One region of the Sphingomonas sp. DMC8 genome, then DNA from elsewhere that is predicted to be linked to it. Evidence: riboswitches for the same ligand, from Rfam matches in the RefSeq annotation. Region 1 holds a riboswitch; each other region holds the start of a gene.
The links. A riboswitch is a leader RNA that binds a small molecule or an ion and turns the genes downstream of it on or off. The one in region 1 is predicted to bind cobalamin.
Positions count from the first base shown of each region.

Region 2: it holds a riboswitch for cobalamin, as region 1 does, so the genes downstream of both, ACT53K_RS02775 (TonB-dependent receptor plug domain-containing protein) here and ACT53K_RS00185 (hypothetical protein) in region 1, are expected to answer to the same signal.
Region 3: it holds a riboswitch for cobalamin, as region 1 does, so the genes downstream of both, ACT53K_RS06685 (DUF1636 domain-containing protein) here and ACT53K_RS00185 (hypothetical protein) in region 1, are expected to answer to the same signal.
Region 4: it holds a riboswitch for cobalamin, as region 1 does, so the genes downstream of both, ACT53K_RS17335 (TonB-dependent receptor plug domain-containing protein) here and ACT53K_RS00185 (hypothetical protein) in region 1, are expected to answer to the same signal.

Region 1 is NZ_JBQUYV010000001.1:31,403-36,147, reverse strand. It holds gene ACT53K_RS00195 (TonB-dependent receptor domain-containing protein) at 1-1,264, shown strand, start outside; gene cobO (cob(I)yrinic acid a,c-diamide adenosyltransferase) at 1,373-1,984, opposite strand; gene ACT53K_RS00185 (hypothetical protein) at 1,981-2,553, opposite strand; cobalamin riboswitch at 2,753-2,953, opposite strand; gene lldD (FMN-dependent L-lactate dehydrogenase LldD) at 2,995-4,164, opposite strand; tRNA gene ACT53K_RS00175 (tRNA-Ser) at 4,311-4,403, opposite strand; gene ACT53K_RS00170 (DUF1134 domain-containing protein) at 4,561-4,745, shown strand, end outside.
Region 2 is NZ_JBQUYV010000001.1:574,197-578,941, reverse strand. It holds gene rpsG (30S ribosomal protein S7) at 67-537, opposite strand; gene rpsL (30S ribosomal protein S12) at 601-972, opposite strand; gene ACT53K_RS02785 (bactofilin family protein) at 1,274-1,708, shown strand; gene ACT53K_RS02780 (DUF4142 domain-containing protein) at 1,734-2,357, opposite strand; cobalamin riboswitch at 2,538-2,731, shown strand; gene ACT53K_RS02775 (TonB-dependent receptor plug domain-containing protein) at 2,846-4,717, shown strand; gene ACT53K_RS02770 (ABC transporter substrate-binding protein) at 4,717-4,745, shown strand, end outside.
Region 3 is NZ_JBQUYV010000002.1:567,636-572,380, forward strand. It holds gene cobS (adenosylcobinamide-GDP ribazoletransferase) at 1-627, opposite strand, end outside; gene ACT53K_RS06675 (histidine phosphatase family protein) at 624-1,190, opposite strand; gene cobT (nicotinate-nucleotide--dimethylbenzimidazole phosphoribosyltransferase) at 1,187-2,203, opposite strand; gene ACT53K_RS06685 (DUF1636 domain-containing protein) at 2,200-2,607, opposite strand; cobalamin riboswitch at 2,834-3,025, opposite strand; gene ACT53K_RS06690 (hypothetical protein) at 3,083-3,418, opposite strand; gene ACT53K_RS06695 (hypothetical protein) at 3,762-4,745, shown strand, end outside.
Region 4 is NZ_JBQUYV010000009.1:103,226-107,970, reverse strand. It holds gene ACT53K_RS17340 (PepSY domain-containing protein) at 1-867, opposite strand, end outside; gene ACT53K_RS17335 (TonB-dependent receptor plug domain-containing protein) at 870-2,858, opposite strand; cobalamin riboswitch at 3,035-3,255, opposite strand; tRNA gene ACT53K_RS17330 (tRNA-Leu) at 3,928-4,012, opposite strand; gene ACT53K_RS17325 (formate/nitrite transporter family protein) at 4,061-4,324, opposite strand; gene ACT53K_RS17320 (formate/nitrite transporter family protein) at 4,366-4,745, opposite strand, start outside.

The DNA of each region.
Region 1 (4,745 bases):
CGAAACGCTGTTCTTTACCGGTGACGCAATCGCAAAGCAGAACGGCACGCAGGATTCGGACGGCATCATCTCCGTCAACGAAGGATTCGGCGAATTCGAGCTTCCGCTGGTGCAGGATGCGCCCTTCGCCCGCGCGATCTCGCTGAACGGCGGTTTCCGCTACTCGTCCTATACCAACCGGCAGGATTCGACGCACTCTTCGTCGAGCTACAACACCTTCACCTACAAGACAGAATTGAGCTGGCAGGTGATCAATGCCGTGCGCCTGCGCGCGAGCTATAATCGCGCCATCCGCGCACCGAATATCGGCGAACTCTTCTCCAACCTGTCGCTGGGCAACGTCAGCACCCAGGATCCGTGCGCCGGGCCCACCCCCTCCGCCTCGCTGGCGTCCTGCCAGCTCACCGGGGTTACCGCCGCGCAATATAATGCCCATTCGATCATCGAGTGCCCGGCGGACACGTGCACTGCCCAGTTCGGCGGCAACCGCGGCCTGAAGCCGGAAAAGGCGGATACCTATACGGTCGGCATCTTGGTGGCACCGCGCGGCGGACGCAACTTCTCGTTCTCGCTCGATTATTATCACATCAAGGTACTCAACTATATCGGCAGCATCGATCCGAACACCACGATCAACGCCTGCTTCCAGACCAAGAGCCCCTATTATTGCGGCCTGTTCCATCGCGATCCGATCACCGGCGCCATCTTCGGCACCGGCTATGTCGTCGCGACCACACTCAATACCGGGTTCCTCAAGACCTCCGGTCTGGACGTGACGGGCGACCTCACCTTCCATCTCGGCAAGTTTGGCACGCTGAACACCAATCTGGTGGGCAGCTATCTGTTCGATTCGGTCAGCCAGCCGCTGCCCGGCGGCAGCACCTATGATTGCAAGGGGCTGTTCGGCTATTCCTGCGGCCAGCCTTCGCCGGCGTGGCGGCATACCGTGCGCACCACCTGGGCTCCCAGCGACGTGTTCAACCTCTCGCTCGCCTGGCGTTATATCGGCCCGACCTCGCTCAATTCGAGCACGCCGGACCCGATCGACCAGCACCTGGCCGCGTATAACTATTTCGACCTCACCGCCTCTGCAACGATCGGCAAGAACCTGTCGCTGCGGATCGGTGCGAACAACCTGTTCGACAAGAACCCGCCGGCACTCGACTCCGGGGTTCTGGTGTCCTTCGGCAACGGCAACACCTATCCCGGCGTGTACGACACGCTCGGCCGTCGCCTGTTCGCCGGCGCGACGGTGAAGTTCTGACCTCGTATCGTGCCGCCACTCAATCGGGTGGCGGCACCTTTTACCCGCCGAACAGCGCAGCCACCGCCAGCCGCGCCGCAACGAGCAGCGCCGGGCAGCGTGCCACGCTCACCGGTCGATCCCCTCCTGCGCGCGGATGCCGGCGCGGAAGGCGTGCTTGACGTCGCCGATGCTGCTGACGGTATCGGCTGCCTCCACCAGCGCCTCGTGCGCCGCGCGGCCGGTGATGACGACATGCTGCATCGCCGGGCGGGCGAGAATCGGCGGCAGCACCTCGTCCAGTTCCAGATAGCGATAGGTGATCAGGTAAGTCAGCTCGTCGAGCACGACCAGGCTGATCGCCGGATCGGCCAGCGCGGCCTTGGCCTTTTCCCAGCCCGCGCGGGCGGCGGCGATGTCGCGCTGGCGGTCCTGCGTTTCCCAGGTGAAGCCTTCGCCGCAGCGTTCCCATACGACATCGGGATGGCCGGCGAAGAAGGCGCGCTCGCCCACTTCCTCGGTGCCCTTGATGAACTGGAACACCGCCGCCTTGCGGCCATAGCCGAGCGTGCGCGCGACCATGCCGAAGGCGCTGGACGACTTGCCCTTGCCGTTGCCCGTCAGCACCAGCAACAGGCCCTTGTCCTCGATGGCGGCGGCGATCTTCGCATCGACCACCGCCTTGTGCTTCTGCGCGCGTTCACGGTGCTGGCGGTCGCGCGCTTCCTCGGTGAGGTTCATCGTGCGCGCACCCGGCGCAGGTCGGGCCGCAGCGCCAACAGTGCCGCTACTGTTCCGGCGGTCGCGGTTGCCCAGATCAGCGTCGCCAGCAGCGTCGGCGGATAATAGCGGGCAATGCGCGGCAGGAGGCCCGCCAGCGTCGGCGCGTCGAACCGGCCGCTCAGAAAATAGAAGCCGCCGCTCGACAGCAGCTCGGACACGAAGCTTGCGGCAATCAGCACCAGCGCGATGGCGGGCAGCGCCGCCAGCCGCACACCGGCACGATCGCGCATCCAGCGCCCGGCGAACCACATCACGCCGTACGCCGGCACCAGCATCGCATAGGCGGCGGTGAAGCAGAAATCGGACTGGCCGAACACGCGGATTACGACCACGTCGATCGCGAAGGTCAGCGCGAACAGCGCCGCGAACGCCAGGGTGCGCGGCACGAAGAAGCCGAGCACGAAGAAGCTGGCCAGCGCCGTCTCGGGCAGATGCACGAACGGGCTGAGCGAATGGCTGCGGGTGACGAGCGTCACCAGTGCGAGCAGCGCAAAGACGATGCGCTGGAAACGGGGGGTATCGATCATGGCATTCTCCCGGAACAGGGGGTGGAATGGCCGTTGCCGCCGCGCGGGCGGGCAAGGGGAAGCGGCGATGCACGGGCGGCATCGTGGCTGAGAGATCAGGTCAGCGGTGCTTCGACATCGGGCTTCCCTTCGGCAACAGACACGGCTTGTCGTCCGCCAAGGGATAGCCCTCGTCCGCCCGGTACATCCCGCCCGCGCGAAGGAACGACGGTACCGGGCCGGTTTCCTGACTTGCCGGATCGTCGCGCCGTCGCCGCCTTCTCGGGGGCCAGGCCCCCAATGGCATGATGGCGATGCGCTCACCGGCTACAGTTGCGGGAGCAGTGCCGGATTAAGCGGAGAACCGCCGCCCGGACTTCCCGATTAAGCCCTTTCGGGCACCCGTTACGCCGCCCGTGATAGGCGCACCACGCGACGGGCACAAGCCAGCGTGCCGGCTGCTTACTGCGCGCTGCGCCCGCGTACGATCTCTGCTTCGACGGCGACCAGCTGATCGCGAGTGATGTCGGCGATGGTCCGGGCGCCGGTGAGGATCATCGTCACCCGCAAGTCGGCCGCGATCAGCTCCAGCAGATGTTCGACGCCGGCTTGCCCCCGCGCCGCCAGCGCGTAGACATAGCTTCGGCCGAGCAGGACGCCCTGTGCGCCCAGCGCCAGCATCCGCGCCACGTCCAGCCCGGAGCGTATGCCCGAATCGGCAAGCACGGTCATGTCGCCCGCAACCGCGTCCGCCACATAGGGAAGCGCGCGCGCGGTGGGGATCGCACCATCGAGCTGGCGGCCGCCATGGTTGGAAACGATGATGGCATCTGCCCCCAGCCGTGCGGCGTCGCGCGCATCCTCCGGGTCCAATATGCCCTTCAGGACCAGCTTGCCCTTCCAGCTCTCGCGAATCCATTCGAGGTCGGACCAGCGGATCGAGGGATCGAAATTCCGCGACAGGAAACCGGTATAATCCTTCATCCGCATCCGGCGGCCGGTATAGCGCTCGATATTGCCGAAGGAGAGCGGCCGGCCCAGCACGCCCACGTCGAGCGCCCAGCGCGGATGCATCACCGCTTGCATGTACTGACGCAGCGTGGCGCCGCTGCCCGCCATGCCCGAATGACGATCGCGATAACGCGAACCCGGCGCCGGCATGTCGACCGTGAAGACCAGCGTCTTCATGCCCGCAGCCCAGGCCCGCTCGAGCGAGCCCTGCATATAGCCGCGGTCCTTGAGCACATAGAGCTGCGACCAAAGATCGCCCTCGGCATGTTCGGCGACTTCCTCGATCGAGCAGACCGATACTGTGGACAGGATATAGGGAATGCCCTTCGCCGCCGCCGCCCGCGCCGCCTGCACTTCGCCGCGCCGCGCATACATGCCGGTGGCGCCGACCGGGGCCAGCGCGAACGGCAGCGCCCAGTGGCTGCCCAGAATTTCCGTACCCAGGTCAGGCTCGCCCACGCCGTGCAGCACGCGCTGGCGAAGCGCGACGCCCTGCAATTCGGTCACGTTGCTGTGCATCGTGCTTTCGGTAACGGCACCGCCATCGATATAGTCGAACAGAAAGCGAGGCAGCCGGCGCCGGGCGGCTTCCCGATAATCGGTGGGTGCGGAAATGATCATGGCGCCGCCCCGTTAGCAACAACCGGAACGCCGCAAAAACGAAATATGGGAGGCCTTCGATTCCGCATCGTCGGCGCGCCGCCGCGCCGTGCCAATGGCACAGTCGGACTTTTCCGACTTAACCCATTGATCTTATTGAAATTGAATGGCGGAGACGGAGGGATTCGAACCCTCGGTACGAGTAATCCCCGTACGGCGGTTTAGCAAACCGCTGGTTTCAGCCACTCACCCACGTCTCCGGAAAGGGCCTGAGGGCGAGCCCTATAACGAAGCGATGCGGGGGGATCAACCGGTAGAACCACCCGAACGTGAAATCGACTCGGGTTATCGCCCGTTCATTGCAGCGACAGCCGCTTGGCTTTAGCGTCTCCGCACATTTTGGGGGTGGAATTGACGATGCGATTGCGTTCTCTGGCGTTTTGGTCGGCAGCTGCGCTGATGGGCCTGGCGACCGTGCCGGCTGCGGCGCAGGTCACGACCGTGGACCCCAACGCGGCGATCGATTCGGACCTGCGCAGCCCGCCGCCGCAGGCGACGACGGCGCCGGCGGATGCGCCCACCTATCCCCCGGCCGACAATCC
Region 2 (4,745 bases), 540 kb from region 1:
GATCGTGGTTTCCTTGAAGTTTTGGGGAGCCGGACCGTCCAGCTCCCCAATATGTAGGTAAGAAAATTACCAGCGGTAGTGGCTGAAGGCGCGGTTCGCTTCCGCCATGCGGTGCGTGTCTTCGCGCTTCTTCACCGCGTTGCCGCGGTTGTTCGCCGCATCCATCAGCTCACCCGAAAGACGGGCAGCCATGGTGTGCTCGCTGCGGTTGCGGGCCGAGGCGATCAGCCAGCGGATCGCCAGCGCCTGGGCACGCTCCGGACGGACTTCGACCGGAACCTGGTAGGTCGCACCACCGACGCGGCGGCTGCGGACCTCGATGCCCGGCTTCACATTGTTCAGGGCGTCGTGGAACACGCCGATCGGCTCGCGCTTGGCGCGCTGCTCGATGGTTTCCAGGGCACCATAGACGATCGCTTCTGCAACGGCCTTCTTGCCGTCCAGCATGACCGAATTCATGAACTTCGACAGAACCTGATCCCCATAAACGGGATCGGGCAGGATTTCCCGCTTCTCGGGACGACGACGACGTGCCATCTCACTTAATTCCTTCTGAACTTCAGCCGATCCGGAACCCGTCCGGGGCTTACTATGGCCTGATTACTTCGGACGCTTCGCGCCGTACTTCGAACGGCTCTGCTTGCGGTCCTTGACACCCTGGGTATCGAGCACGCCGCGCAGGACGTGGTAGCGCACGCCGGGAAGGTCGCGCACACGGCCGCCGCGGATGAGCACAACCGAGTGCTCCTGCAGGTTGTGGCCTTCACCCGGAATGTAGCTGATGACTTCGCGCTGGTTGGTCAGGCGAACCTTGGCAACCTTGCGGAGCGCCGAGTTCGGCTTCTTCGGGGTGGTGGTGTAGACACGGGTGCAGACGCCGCGCTTCTGCGGGTTCTGTTCCATCGCAGGGACCTTCGACTTGGCCTTCTGCGGTTCGCGGCCCTTGCGGACCAGCTGGTTAATCGTCGGCATGAAGCCCTTCACCTTTCAAGTGGTTACTTTGCTGGAGCCCTGTTGGACAGAATACGAAAAAGCCCCGGCGGCATTCTTGCCCCCCGGGCGATTGCGTCTCCAGCAACGTTCAGCTCTTATTCCAAAGCGGGATGGCACCTTTGAAGACCAGCCCACGTGGAACGGCGCGCCTATACCGATGTGCCCGGTTGCGGTCAACCACTTCCACCCCGCCCCATCTCGGGGATTCACGGAGGCTGTAGCGGGCCTTGCGCTGTGCTAACGCCCCTGCGGGATTCGGATCAAGGGTTGGGGATCAGGCATGTTCAACGGCAATCGCGGTCGCGAGGAACGTCAGGCGGCACCGGCCGCACCGGCCAATGGCAAGCGCGGCATGTTTTCGGTGATCGGCGCCGATATCGTCATCACCGGCAACCTCACCGCCACGGCCGATCTGCATGTCGACGGGCGCATTGAGGGCGATGTCGATTGCGGCACGCTGGCGCAGGGCGCCGAAAGCCAGATTTTCGGCAGCGTGCGCGCAGACACGGCCCGCATCGCCGGCAGCATCGAAGGATCGGTGCATGTCCGCCAGCTTACGGTCGAACGCTCCGCGCGAATCGTCGGCGATGTCGAATATGAGACGATCACCATCGAACAGGGTGGCCATGTCGATGGCCGGCTGAAGCATCTCCAGCCCGGCGCCCCGGCCGCCGCGCCGGTGCCGCTACAGATTGCGAGCGAAGCGGCGGCCTGACGCCGCCGCTTCGCCCTGCGGGGCCTTACTGGCCGCGAATTTTGTCGAGATGATCGGCCACCACCTTGGCGGTCGAATCGGCGAAGTCGCGCAGCGCCGGCACGTCGCCGCCCTGAGCATAGCTGCGCAACACCGCCAGCGCCTGCTCGTGCGCCTTCACCTGCTGCGAGCGATAGGCCGAGTCGAAATCGGCACCCGTCGCCGAGCGCAGCGTTGCCAGATTGGCCTTTTGCTCGGCAGTCATCGTCGGGTCGGGTGTGAGCGGCGGGGTCGCCTTGCCCGATGCCTTCCGCAGCTTTTCGGTCGAGTCGTTATGGTCCTTCACCATCTCCTTGCCGAAATCCTTCAGCTTGCTGTCCGTCGCATTCTGTTCGGCAAGCTGCCCGGCTGCGATTTCATAGGCGTCGCTGGCGGCCATGGTGTTGACGAATTTCTGGCCCGACATCGGCGCGGCGGCGGTTTCGTTGCCGGCCATGCCGTTCATCGCATTCGCATCCATGCCGCTGACATTTTCGTCGGCGGGCATGCTGGTGACCATATTGTCGGTGTTGCCCGCTGCCATGCCGTTGTCGGCACGTTCGCCGCCATTGTGGCAGGCGGCAAGGGCGGCGACCGGCAAGACGCCAAGGATCAACAACGATTTCTTCATGAGCGCATCCTCCTGTTTCCTTGGCGCGATTGAACGCGCGGGCGGTATCGCCGTTCCGCAACGCCCTCAGATCGCCCCGAAACTTTGCCGCTCCGGCGAAACGACTTGGAGAAAAGGGAGGGAATACTGATGCAGGTTAGTCTTTCGGGCGGGACTTGCCCCGCCCCGCCGCTTGCCGCTACACGCCGGCGCGTGACGGGTGTCCCCCTTGGCCGGGGGATGAAAAGGGAATTCGGTCCGCAAGTCCGAAGCTGCCCCCGCAACTGTAGCCGGCGAGCCTGCACGCCACACAGCCACTGGACCTGTTCCGGGAAGGCGGCGTGCTCAGGCGATGACCCGGAAGCCAGGAGACCTGCCCGCCACAGTCGATTCCTTTGCGCGGGCGGGGTGTACCGGGCGAACGGGGCTGAAATCCCCGCGTGAGCGACACCAAACTAGCGGCGTGTCCCGGTCCCCGGGGCGGGCCCGTTTCGAGGTGTCTTGAAGCAATGCGTTACCTGAACTTCCTTTGCGCGACCGGTGCCCTGCTGGCGCCGTTCGCGGCCCATGCCCAGCAGGACGATTCCACCAAGCCGGACAACGAAGTCGTCGTCGTCGCCAGTGGCGTTACCCAGCCGATCGACCAGGTCGGCCGTTCGGTCACCATCATTGACCGCGCCGAAATCGAGCAGCGCCAGACGCTGGTGCTGTCGGACCTGCTGGCCACCACGCCCGGCGTCACCGTCAACCGCAATGGCGGCATGGGCACGCAGACGAATGTGAACATCCGCGGCGCGCAGAGCGAACAGACGCTGGTGCTGATCGACGGCATTCGCGTGAACGACCCTTCCTCGACCGGCGGCGCCTATAATTTCGGCAGCCTGCTCGCCGGCTCGATCGAGCGGGTGGAGGTGCTGCGCGGCCCCAATTCGGTGATCTGGGGCAGCCAGGCGATCGGCGGCGTCGTCAACGTCACCACGCTGCAGGGCAGCGAAGGCCTGAAAGCCCGCGCCAATGCCGAAGGCGGCAGCTATGGCACGTTCAGCGGCAATGCCGCACTCGCCGGCGGCAATGACCGCATCACCGCCGGGCTGACCGCCGGCTATACTACCACCGACGGTATTTCCGCCGCCGCCAATGGCAAGGAGGCCGATGGCTATCGCCAGTTCGGCGCGACCGGCAATGTTCAGGTCAAGCTGGTCGAGGGCCTGTCGCTCGACCTTCGCGGCTATTATGCCGACAGCAAGGTGGATCTCGACGGCTATGCCCCGCCCACCTATGCGTTCGGTGACACCGGCGAATATGCCAAGACGCGCGAGTTCTACGGCTATGCGGGGCTGAAGGGCGACCTGTTCGGCGGCAAGCTCCACAACCGGCTGGGTTTCACCTATTCGAACATTACCCGCGACAGCTATGATCCCGCCGCGACGCCGACGCTGGAATATGCCTATCGCGGCCGCGCCGAGCGCTACCTCTATCAGGGCGACGCACAGTTGCTCGATCAATTGCGCCTCGTGTTCGGTGCCGAACATGAAGACAGCCGCATCCGCTTCAGCGATGGCGGCCCGGGCACCACGGCCAGGTCGGTCGGCATCACCAGCGTCTATGGCCAGGCGATCGTGACGCCGGTGGCGCCGGTGACGGTGACGGCGGGCGTGCGCAACGACGACCACGACACGTTCGGCAATCACTGGACCTGGAACACCGATCTGGCGGTGCGCGCCACCCCCGACACGCTGCTCCATGTCAGCTATGGCGAAGGCTTCAAGGCTCCGACACTCTATCAGCTTTACAGCGCCTATGGGAATGCGGCCCTGAAGCCGGAAACCGCCAAAAGCTATGAAGCGGGCATCCGCCAGTCGATCGCCGGCAATCAGGTCGCGATCGGCTTCACCTGGTTCCACCGCGATGCCGACAACCAGATCGACTATAACTTCGTCACCTCGAGCTATTACAACATCGGCAACACCCGCGCCGAGGGCGTGGAGCTGGAAGCGGTGCTGCACCCGGTCGCGGCCTTCACGGTGCGCGGCAGCTTCACCCATGTCTATGCGCAGAGCCTGAGCGGCAGCACGCTGGGCAAGGATCTGCCGCGCCGCCCGCGTGACACCGGCAGCGTTTCGGCCGATTACCGCTTCCCGTTCGGGCTTTCGATCGGTGGCACGGTGACGATGGTGGGTGACAGCTTCAACGATGCGGGCAACAAGACGCGGATCGACGGCTATGCGCTGGCCAGCATCCGCGCCGAAATGCCGGTCAATCGCCTGCTGTCGGTCTATGGCCGGGTCGAGAACCTGACCGACGAACGCTATCAGACGATCACCGGCTATGGCACGCTGGGCCGCGCTGCGTATGGCGGCATCCGGTTGCGGTTCAACTGATGCGAAGCGCCGCGCTGCTCGTCTGCCT
Region 3 (4,745 bases), on a different contig from region 1:
GATCGTCCGGCAGAGCCAACGTCCCCACAGGAAGAACAGCAGCGGCGCGAGCGCCAGTTCTGGCAATATGGCAAAGGTCAGCAGCAACAGGATGGCCCAGAAGCCGATCGTATCCAGCCTGACCGCGCCGCAGAAGCGCATGCCAAGCCCTTGATGCAAGGGCGGCAGCCAGCGCGCCCAGACAAGCGGACCCATCCGTGCGGCGGCAGGGATCAGAGCGATGTACCACCTGCCGCCGCCGGTCAGCACTGCATGCAACAGTACGAGCTTGGCGAGCAGCTGCAGCACAACGGCGACAAGGCCGAAACTGCCGACATGGGGATCGGCGAGCACTGCGGCGATGCGTTCGCGGCCCTTGTGCGCGGCGCCGGCAGCATCGGCGATGTCGGCAAGCCCGTCGAGATGGAGCGCGCCCGTGATGCCGACCCACAGGAGCAGAGCCGCCAGGGCGGCGACCCAACCATCTACGGGTGCAAACAGCAGCGCTGGTGCGGTCATCACAGCGCCGATCACGCCGCCGACAAGCGGAAACCACCGTATCGACGCTGCGAAATCGGCAGCGTCGGCGTGGACTTGCGGCAGCGGCAGGCGCGTCAGAAACTGCAGGGCGACAAGGAAGCGCTTCACGCCACTAGCCCAATAATTTCGCCGCCCCCGGGATGCCCAGGCCATAATCTTATGGTCAGCAACGCGGCATGGGGCAGGTGGAACGCCCAGAGCGAAGGGAAATCGATCCGGCACGCCGCGGCAAGCGCGGCGCGCATCGTCCCGCCGTGGGCGACCACCAACGCGGTTCCCCGCAGCATTGCTAGCGCCGCACCGACGCGGGCAACCAATGCGGACCAGCTTTCGCCTCCCGGGGGCGGAGTACCACAAGGGTCGCGACGAAAGCGCGCCAGCGCGTCGGGATCGATGGCATCGAGTGCCATGCCGTCCCACACACCGAAATCCAGCTCGCACCACCGGGCATCTTCGTGCAGTGGCCGGTCGAAGGCGGCGGCAAGCGCGAGAGCGGGGGCGCGCGCCCGCGCCAAGGTGGAGCAATGGACGCTGTCGACCTCGAGCCGCATCGCGCGCGCCAGACAGGATTGCACGCCTTCGGGGGATGGCATGGCGTCCGTTCGGCCGATCAGCCGCCCGTCCACCTCGGTTGCTCCATGCCGTAACAGGTGTACCAGTACACTGCTCATGCTGCGCCGGCCACTCCTGCCTCGGCGAAGGTTGCCATCTCGGCGTGCACCTTCACTGCCGCGCGCAGGAGCAGTGCCGCGACGGCTGCGCCGCTGGCTTCGCCCAGGCGCATGTCGAGGCGCAGCAGTGGATCCAGCCCAAGCCGTTCGAGCAGCAAGCCATGTCCGGGTTCCGCCGAACAATGGCTGGCGATGCAGTGGGCCGTGATGTCCGGCGCCGCTGCCGCTAGTGGAGCCAGCGCCGCGCAGCAGATATATCCGTCCAGCAGCACGGGAATGCCATATTGCCGTGCTGCGAGCACCGCCCCGGCGATGGCCGCGATTTCGCGACCGCCAACGCGCCGCATCGTCTCGAATGCGCTGTGCGGGGCTCGGGCATGGTGGGTAATGGCGCGGGCGACCGCCATCCGCTTCGCCTCGAGCGCGGGGCCGTGTACGCCGGTGCCCGGCCCAACCCAGTCCGCTGGCTCGCCGCCAAAGCTGCGCTGGCATAGTGCGGCCGCACTTGCCGAATTGGCGATGCCCATTTCACCCAGAAGCAGCAGGTCGAGGGCAGGATCGACGGCCTGTGCGCCGATCGACAGGGCCGCGAGGCATTCCGCTTCGTCCATCGCGGGAGCCATGGTGAAATCGGCAGTGGGGCGGTCGATGTCGATCGGGACGACCTTCAGCGCCACATCGGCTGCATCCGCCAGCGCATTGATCGCTGCGCCGCCAGCCTCGAAATTGGCGACCATTTGTGCGGTCACTTCCGCCGGGAAGGCGCTGACGCCTTGCGCGGCGATGCCGTGATTACCGGCGAAGACAATCGCCTCCGCGCGTTCGATGCGCGGAATGGGCCGACCCTGCCATCCGGCGAGGAACAGTGCGATCTCCTCGAGCCGCCCGAGCGATCCCGCAGGCTTGGTAAGCTGCGCCTGCCGCGCCCGCGCTTTCTCCGCGGCGTGCATATCGGCATGGGGGAGCGCTGACAGCACGGCTTCAAAGGCTGCAACGCTGGGAAAGCCGCTCATTCGGGAAGCATTCCGGCGGGCGGGGTGCGGACAAGGAAGTGCCCTCGCACGCCCTGCGGCCATCGCGCATAGGGGACGCACCCGTCTTCGCTGGCGGCATATTCGGCCGCGAAATCGAGGATCGCGCGGGCATCATCGCTCTGCGGCGCAAAGCGTCCGAGCACATAGCCCATCCTCCCCGGACCGCGCAGATGCACCGTGCAATGCTCGGCGCACGCGAACAGGCAGGGCATGCGATGTACTGCGATGCCGCTATAGCGTTCGTCTCCCGCCGTCAGCGACTCCAGTGCTTCCGCAAGCCGTGCGCCACCGCGTACGCCTTCGGCATCCTCTCGCAGTTCCGCGCCATGACGGCAGGTACTGCACGCAACGATGGCGACGCCATCGGCAACGGGCCGCAGCATCGTCATCGCGACGCCCTCGCGCAGCTGAACGCTGCGCCCGCATGCGACATGAAAACACGAACTCGAACCATCAAAACCACTCCCGAGCCATCACGATGCACGTGCGGCGTTGGACGGGAGCAGCCTGAAACACGATCACGCGCGCCAGCGCCCCGCGCCACGCCGCGCGAGCCTTGCTGTCGTCGCTCGAGGAAATCCCCGCCCGGTCGGCGCACCCTGTCCGCCCGAGGAACGACCGCGAACGGCAGGTCTCCTGGCTTGCGGGTCCATGCCTCAGTCCGGCCGCCTTCTCGGGCATCGAAACGCCCAATGGCATATGGCCGAACGGCTCGCCGCTCACAGTTGCAGGGGCAGCCGGGGTCTTGAACCCCGTTCCCTTTTAATCCCCTCTCGGGGAACCGGTCGCGTGTGACGGGTTAAGGGGTTTGGAGCCGCCGATCAAGCCGGAGGCAGAACGAGCTGTAGCCGGGGGGCTTTACTGATAGATCTGCGCGCTGACGGGCAACAGGTCGTCCACCCGGACCAACAACGTCAACAGGTCGGTCAGCGCTTCCGATCCTTGTCCCAGCCGACGGACACCATGCAGCGCGTGGGTGGCAGCATAGGTGCTGGCGATGACATCGGCGAGATCGGGGTGGCGCGCGATCAACCCTTCGTTCCGGTTGACGCGCACGAGCAACCACGCCGCCTTATGGGCGGCGTCAACGAGCTGGATGCGCTCGGAAGCGAGAAATGCCCAGCTTCCCGTTGCCTCGATGACGGCACTGGACAGCGACTCCAGCGCGTCGATGAGATGCCGTGGCGTGGACATGGTGGCTTCCTCAAGGTGCGCAGCAATACGCCGGTCGGTAGTCTCGTTCGTCCGCCAGCTACGCACCCGCGGCACCCGCTTGCGCGGCAGGACCGTTTCGTTTCGATTATCGCGTGTGGCGTGCATAACCATAACGAATTTCCCTGCTGCTCAAGGCTTTCCATGCCGCAGTTTGAAGGCGGCAACAGTGGCCAAGGCCACAGTCTCAATGTGATTTTTCGCACATGTGAACGGGGGCGTCGTGACCGCTCGTGCGAAAACCCACAGACATTTTCCACTCCCTTGATGCAGCTTCTCGCCGGGATCGCGTGGTGGCCGCGTTGCGCAAAGAGGGGGATGTACGATGCACAAGATGATCAGCAGCAAACACCTTGAGTCCGTAAGCGATCTTACGCTCACTGCGCCGATCCGGCAGGGATTTGTCGATGCGTTCGAAAGCGTTACGTTCGAATCGCGACTGCGCATGGTGCTCAAGGGGTTGTTCAAGCTTCGTGCGACTGCGCGCGAACATTCCGCCCGGCAACCCTTTGTGGATACCTCGGCACGCATCCACTCCCTGCTCGATTATCGTATCGCCATCCTGGATACAGAGCCGAAACGGTTGTTGTTGGGTGCCACCTTCGATCGCCCGCTCGAGCCCTATATGCGGCTGATCTGGAATCCGCTGGGTCCGTTGCTCGACCTGATCTTTTGTAACTGCGAAGGCTATGTCACGGCCACCGAGCATGGCTTTCCGGACTATCTCGCATGGGTGCGCCAGAGCCAAGTCGACAGCAATTTCTTCTTCTCCGCAAACGGCAACAGCATCGACGATATGCAATATGCGCTGCATATCGAGCGGCTGGAGCGCGAGGCGCAGGCCGGGGTGAACCCGGCGACCGTTACCATCGAGGATCCCGAGCTAGCCGCCAAGCGTCTGCGCGAAGACCCGGCTACCAAGCTGGAAAGCGACCGGATTGGTGTAGAGGCGCTGGTTGCGCTCTATCGGCTGACCGATGTTTATCCCCCGGACCATCGGGAGGGCGACGGCCGCTATCTGCTCTGGGCCGCCCAGCATCTGCTGAAGGGTTGGAATGTCGATGCGCTTGCGCCGGTCCACAAGCTGGCTGTGGCCGAGCAGTTGCAATGGCTTGCGCAGCCGGGCGCGCCCGACCAGACGGCACCCAAGCCGCAGCGGCTGACCTATCAATCCGCCGATGTCCAGGGCGGCATCATTCATAACTATGGCCGCAACCATCACCCGGTGCAGCATGGCGCATTGCTCTTGATGCGGATCACCGATCCCGTCGCTGCACGGCGGTTCGTCGGCACGCTGCCGGTGTGCAGC
Region 4 (4,745 bases), on a different contig from region 1:
ATCGAGAAAGCCCCAGGGGTTCATCGAGAACAGCCCACTGGCCACCCAGGTGAGCGTCAGCACCCCGAAAGCGAGCCCGAAGACATGGTGCCACCACCACAGCCCCTTGTACGGCGAGCCGAAGCTACCGTCCTTCCTTCGGCGCAACCGCGCAATCCCGACCCAGAGGCCGGTCACCGTCAGGAAGCAGCCGATCAGCGAGGTCCAGATCACCACCTGGCTCCACAGCGCGCCGTTCTGCCGCAGCAGCGTGGGATAGAGCCAGTGCGGGACCGCGCCGAGCCAGCCCCAGAAGCGCTCGAACCGCGTGGTCTGCTGCACCACCTCCCCGCTCCGGCCCGCGATGTACACGCTGGTGGCGGCCGGATCGGAATAGTCGACACGGACAAGCGGACGGTTCTGGCTATAGGTCTGCACGGTCCACTGATCGATGCCGGTTTCGGCTACCCGCATCGTCGCACTCGCGATGCCGGCCTGCGCCGCATAGTCGGACCCGATCCGGCGGAGGTCGGGCGGCGACAGCGCGGCCAGCAGAGCGCCCGTAGCGACGTCATAGCTACCAGGGTTCGATCGCACCTGCTCGATCCGCCGCTCCGGCACCGTGGCGGACACGATGCGCAGGATGGTCCGGCCCGCGATGGTCTCCAGCCGCGCCGAGGCAAGCGCAAGATCGTCGGGCAAGTCGATCCGCGCCAGCGCTGTCGCGGCGGGCAGCCGCAGGGGCGGTAACCCGCGCAGCTGCTCTGCCGGCGTCAGCCGCGGATAGTCGACATACAGCATCACGAACCCCGACAGGCACCAGAGCGTCATCACCGTGCCGATGACGACGCCCAGCCAGCGGTGTAGGACGAGGACCGCCTTGGGCATGGTCAGAAACCCAGGCCGTAGCTGACCCGCAGCGTCCGCGGCGTGCCGCGGGTGAAGTAGAGGAACCGCCCCACCCCGCTATCCGGCACCGCCGACTGGAAGCCGCGCGTGGCATAGTCGCGGTCGAACAGATTCTCGACGTTGATGCCGAAGCGGTGGCGGCGCGCCACATCGGGAAAGAGGGTCACCCCGGCATCGACAATCGCGTAGTTGCCATAGTTGCGGCGACCAAAGCCGCTCGCCGTGGCATAGGCGTCCCCCACCCAGTTGACCGAAACACTGGCGCCCACCGGCAGCCCCCGGGGACGCCAGGCGACCGTACCGCGCGCCAGCTGCTTGGGGGTGCGGTCTCTCTGGAGCGACGAACCTGCGGTACGCGCGCGGGCATAGGTGTAGCTCGCGTCCAGGTGCCAGGCATCGGCGATCACCGCGCCCAGCACTACCTCGGCACCACGCACGTTCACGCGGGACGCCGAGTTCGTGTAGATGCCGTCGGGATAGGCGGGATTGGCCGTGTCGATGTCGATCAGATGATCGATGCGCCGGGCGAAGACCGTGCCCTGCCAGTGGAGCAAGCCGCCGGCCAGGGTGCCGCCGATGGCGGCATTGATGCTCAGGCTCTCCTCGGGCTTGAGGTTCGGATTACCCAGTTCGCAACAAGGATCGATCTGATAGAGCTGGGAGGCGCTGGGCAGCAGAAACGACGTGCCGCCATTGGCCTGCACGAACAGGCTGTCGTTCAGTTCGATGCGACCGGAAACGTTCCACACCGTCTTCCGCGATCCGCTGCCGTCATTGTAGCGCAGTCCGGCCGAAAGACGCGCGCGGCGTGAAAGCTCGTCGTTGGTGCGAATCTGGAAGGTGCCGGCATGGACGCGTTCCTTGGTAGCGGCGATCCGCAGCACGTCGTCGCGTCCGCTGAACTGCTGGAAATCATAGCCGATAAGATACTCCAGCCCGCGATGCGGCCGCAGCTGCACCAGCGCGCTGCCGCCATAGTCCTTGAAGCCCCAGAAGGTGCCGGCAGGATATACCACGATCGGCGCGCCGCCGCCGATCGGGTTGCGGATCTGGACATAGGCGGTCTTCCAGTCATGGAAATAGCCCTTGAGGAACAGCTTCACCACATCGTTTCCGACATAGTCGAGCCGGACGCTGGCGATCTCCTCGTTGCGATCGTTACGGCTCTCGCGGGTGAGAGTGGGGCTGAGATTGTCGAGCTTCGCCTCGGTATGGATGTACTGGAGGTTGAATCGCCAGTCTGGGCCGAGATCGTAGCGATATTTGCCGCCGACCGACCATAGGTCGTAACCGCGCAGGCGGTCTGTCGCGCTCGGCTCCATCCGGTTAAAGGGCCGATAGCCTTCGGAGCGATTGTATGAGCCCCAGGCGACGAATTGATGCCGACCCGATCCGCCGCGCACATAGCCGCTAAGGTTGGTACCCGCGAAGCTGTCGACGCTGGCGTCGATCTGGCCCCCGAACCGGTCCGCGAAATCGCGCGTGACGACATTGATCACGCCCGCCGCAGCCTGAGTGCCATAGAACAGGCTCTCGCCGCCCTTCAACACCTCGATGCGCTCGATCATGCTGGCCGGCAGCGTGTCGTTGGGCGAGGTACTGCCATAGAGGCGGTTGTTGATGCGGATACCGTCGACGGTCCACAGCACATCCTGCGTTCGCGAACCCTGCAGCGAGACGTCGACATAGCTGAACGGGCCGCTACCGGGCTGGACGTAGAGGCCAGGTACGCCGCGCAGCGCCGTCGCGACGTCGATCGCGCCGCTTTCTTGGACCTGGGTTTCGGCGAGTACGGCAAGATCGCTGCCATAGCAGGCACGCTGGTGCGGCAGCGTCTCCTCCAGGCTGGTGCCGGTGACGACCAGCGTCTCGTCGTCGCTTTGCACCTGTGCATGGGCGGGCGGGATCGCGACGGCAACGGCAACGGCGAGCGCGGCCACGGACCGGGTAACGGACGGAAAATGCATCATTCATCCCCTTCGGCGTCGTCGACATCGGGCGGGAGCGTGCCGTTCATGCAAACGGTCGGCGCACGGCGCCGGCCGGACGCCATGGGCGACCGACGCGCGTGACCGATGCGGCTCCCGCCGCTCGTTCGTCGCTCAGACGGAGTACACCGTGCCGCGGCCCTCCCCTGGACCAAGGCAAGAGCGACCAGACGCCGGCAGGTATCCTGGCTCACGGGTCGTCGCTCGATACACACCTTCCCGGGCCTGCGGGCCCAGTGGCTGCTTCCGTAGCAGGAAGCCCGTGGATCTCGCTTACCGCTTACAGTTGCAGGGACAGCCTCGGCTTCGGACGGCATGCCGCCTTCACCGCGTTCCCTTTTAAGCCTCTCGTCGAGGCACCGGCGCGATCTGCGCTCGCGGCAACGGATGCCGAGAGCGCAGCATGGGCAGAGGCGCTCTGTCGACCGTGCAAGGTAGCGGCCTCCATCCTCCACTCAGGGTGTGGATCGCTCCACGCCTGGACAGTGCTCTGATCAAAAAGAGGCGGCGACCAGGCCCCAGCAACCTAGATACGTTGCACGGCAGACGTAGCAGTGCCGAATCAATTCGGACATCAGCCAGCACCGCTTGCGTGCACTGGCTGCGGCTCTCGATGGCCCTGCAACCTCGGCATTTTAGCCGTATAGTCTGACATGCTCTCCTCCCTTGTTCATCGCATCTTCGTCGGGATGCTATGTCCAGAAAGGTACGGAACCGAAGGTCGCAACGGTTAGGTTACGGTGCTGCCGGATAAGTGTAACCCGCTGCGAGGGACCACGGAGATTTCTTCCGATGCCCTGCCGAAGGAGTGTCTCCGGAACCTGTTCTCGACTGTTCGCTCCTGAAACTCACCGGCTCCGCAGTAGCAAGGCTCGCTGTAGCCACGCAGGCCGCCGCACCCTCAGGATTCGCGCGCCGCCCATCGTCAGATCCGAACCTTGAGCGTGGTGGCCCACTTTTCGCGGGGCTTGGCGGAACAAGGCGAGAGACCCCGTCAACCGCGATTTTATCGCCGTTTTCCGCGGATTTCTACAATGTTCTCAATATGTACTGGTGCCCCTGGCCGGACTCGAACCAGCATGCCTTGCGGCGTTCGATTTTGAGTCGAATGCGTCTACCAATTTCGCCACAGGGGCAGCGAAGGCGGCACGGCTAGACGAAGCGCGCGCCGCCCGCAAGCGCCTTCACAATTCCTCGCGCACCTGGGCATGCGCCAGCAGCGCGAACAGCACCGACCCGCCCAGGATATTCCCCAAGAGCGCCGGCGCCAGAAAGCCGAACAGCACCCAGCCCAGGCTCGCCTCCCCCGCCAGCCACAACAGCCACGCCTCCACCGCACCCGCCACCACATGGGCAAAGCCCCCCAGCGAAATGAAATAGGTGCAGAACAGGACGACGAAGAACTCCTGCCGCCGCGCCCCCGGCAGCGACCAGGCCACCGCCGCCATCAGACCCCCCCGGCACCCCTGCCCGCACCGCCGCCCAGCCGCTATGTTCGGCCAGGCTGCGCGAGGTTTCCAGCATCGCCGCCGTCGCTTCCGGCGTACCCGACCAGCCGGCGGAGACCAGCCAGGCGATCAGCAGCGTGCCGCCCATATTCGCCACGAACACCAGCCCCCCATAGCCGCGCCAGCCGCCCCAGGTTGCGCGGCGTCGGATCGGCCGCAGCCGGGATCACCGCCGACAGGGTGCTTTCGGTAAACAACTGCAATCGGCCCAGAATCACGATCATGAAGCCCAGCGAATAGCCGATACTCGCCACCGCCGGCCGCCATGGCGCATCGGGCAGATGGCTTTCGATCAGCGCCCGCCCCAGCACCGAGGCCGCCATCGCGATCCCCGCCACCACCCCCGACCAGAGCAGCGAGC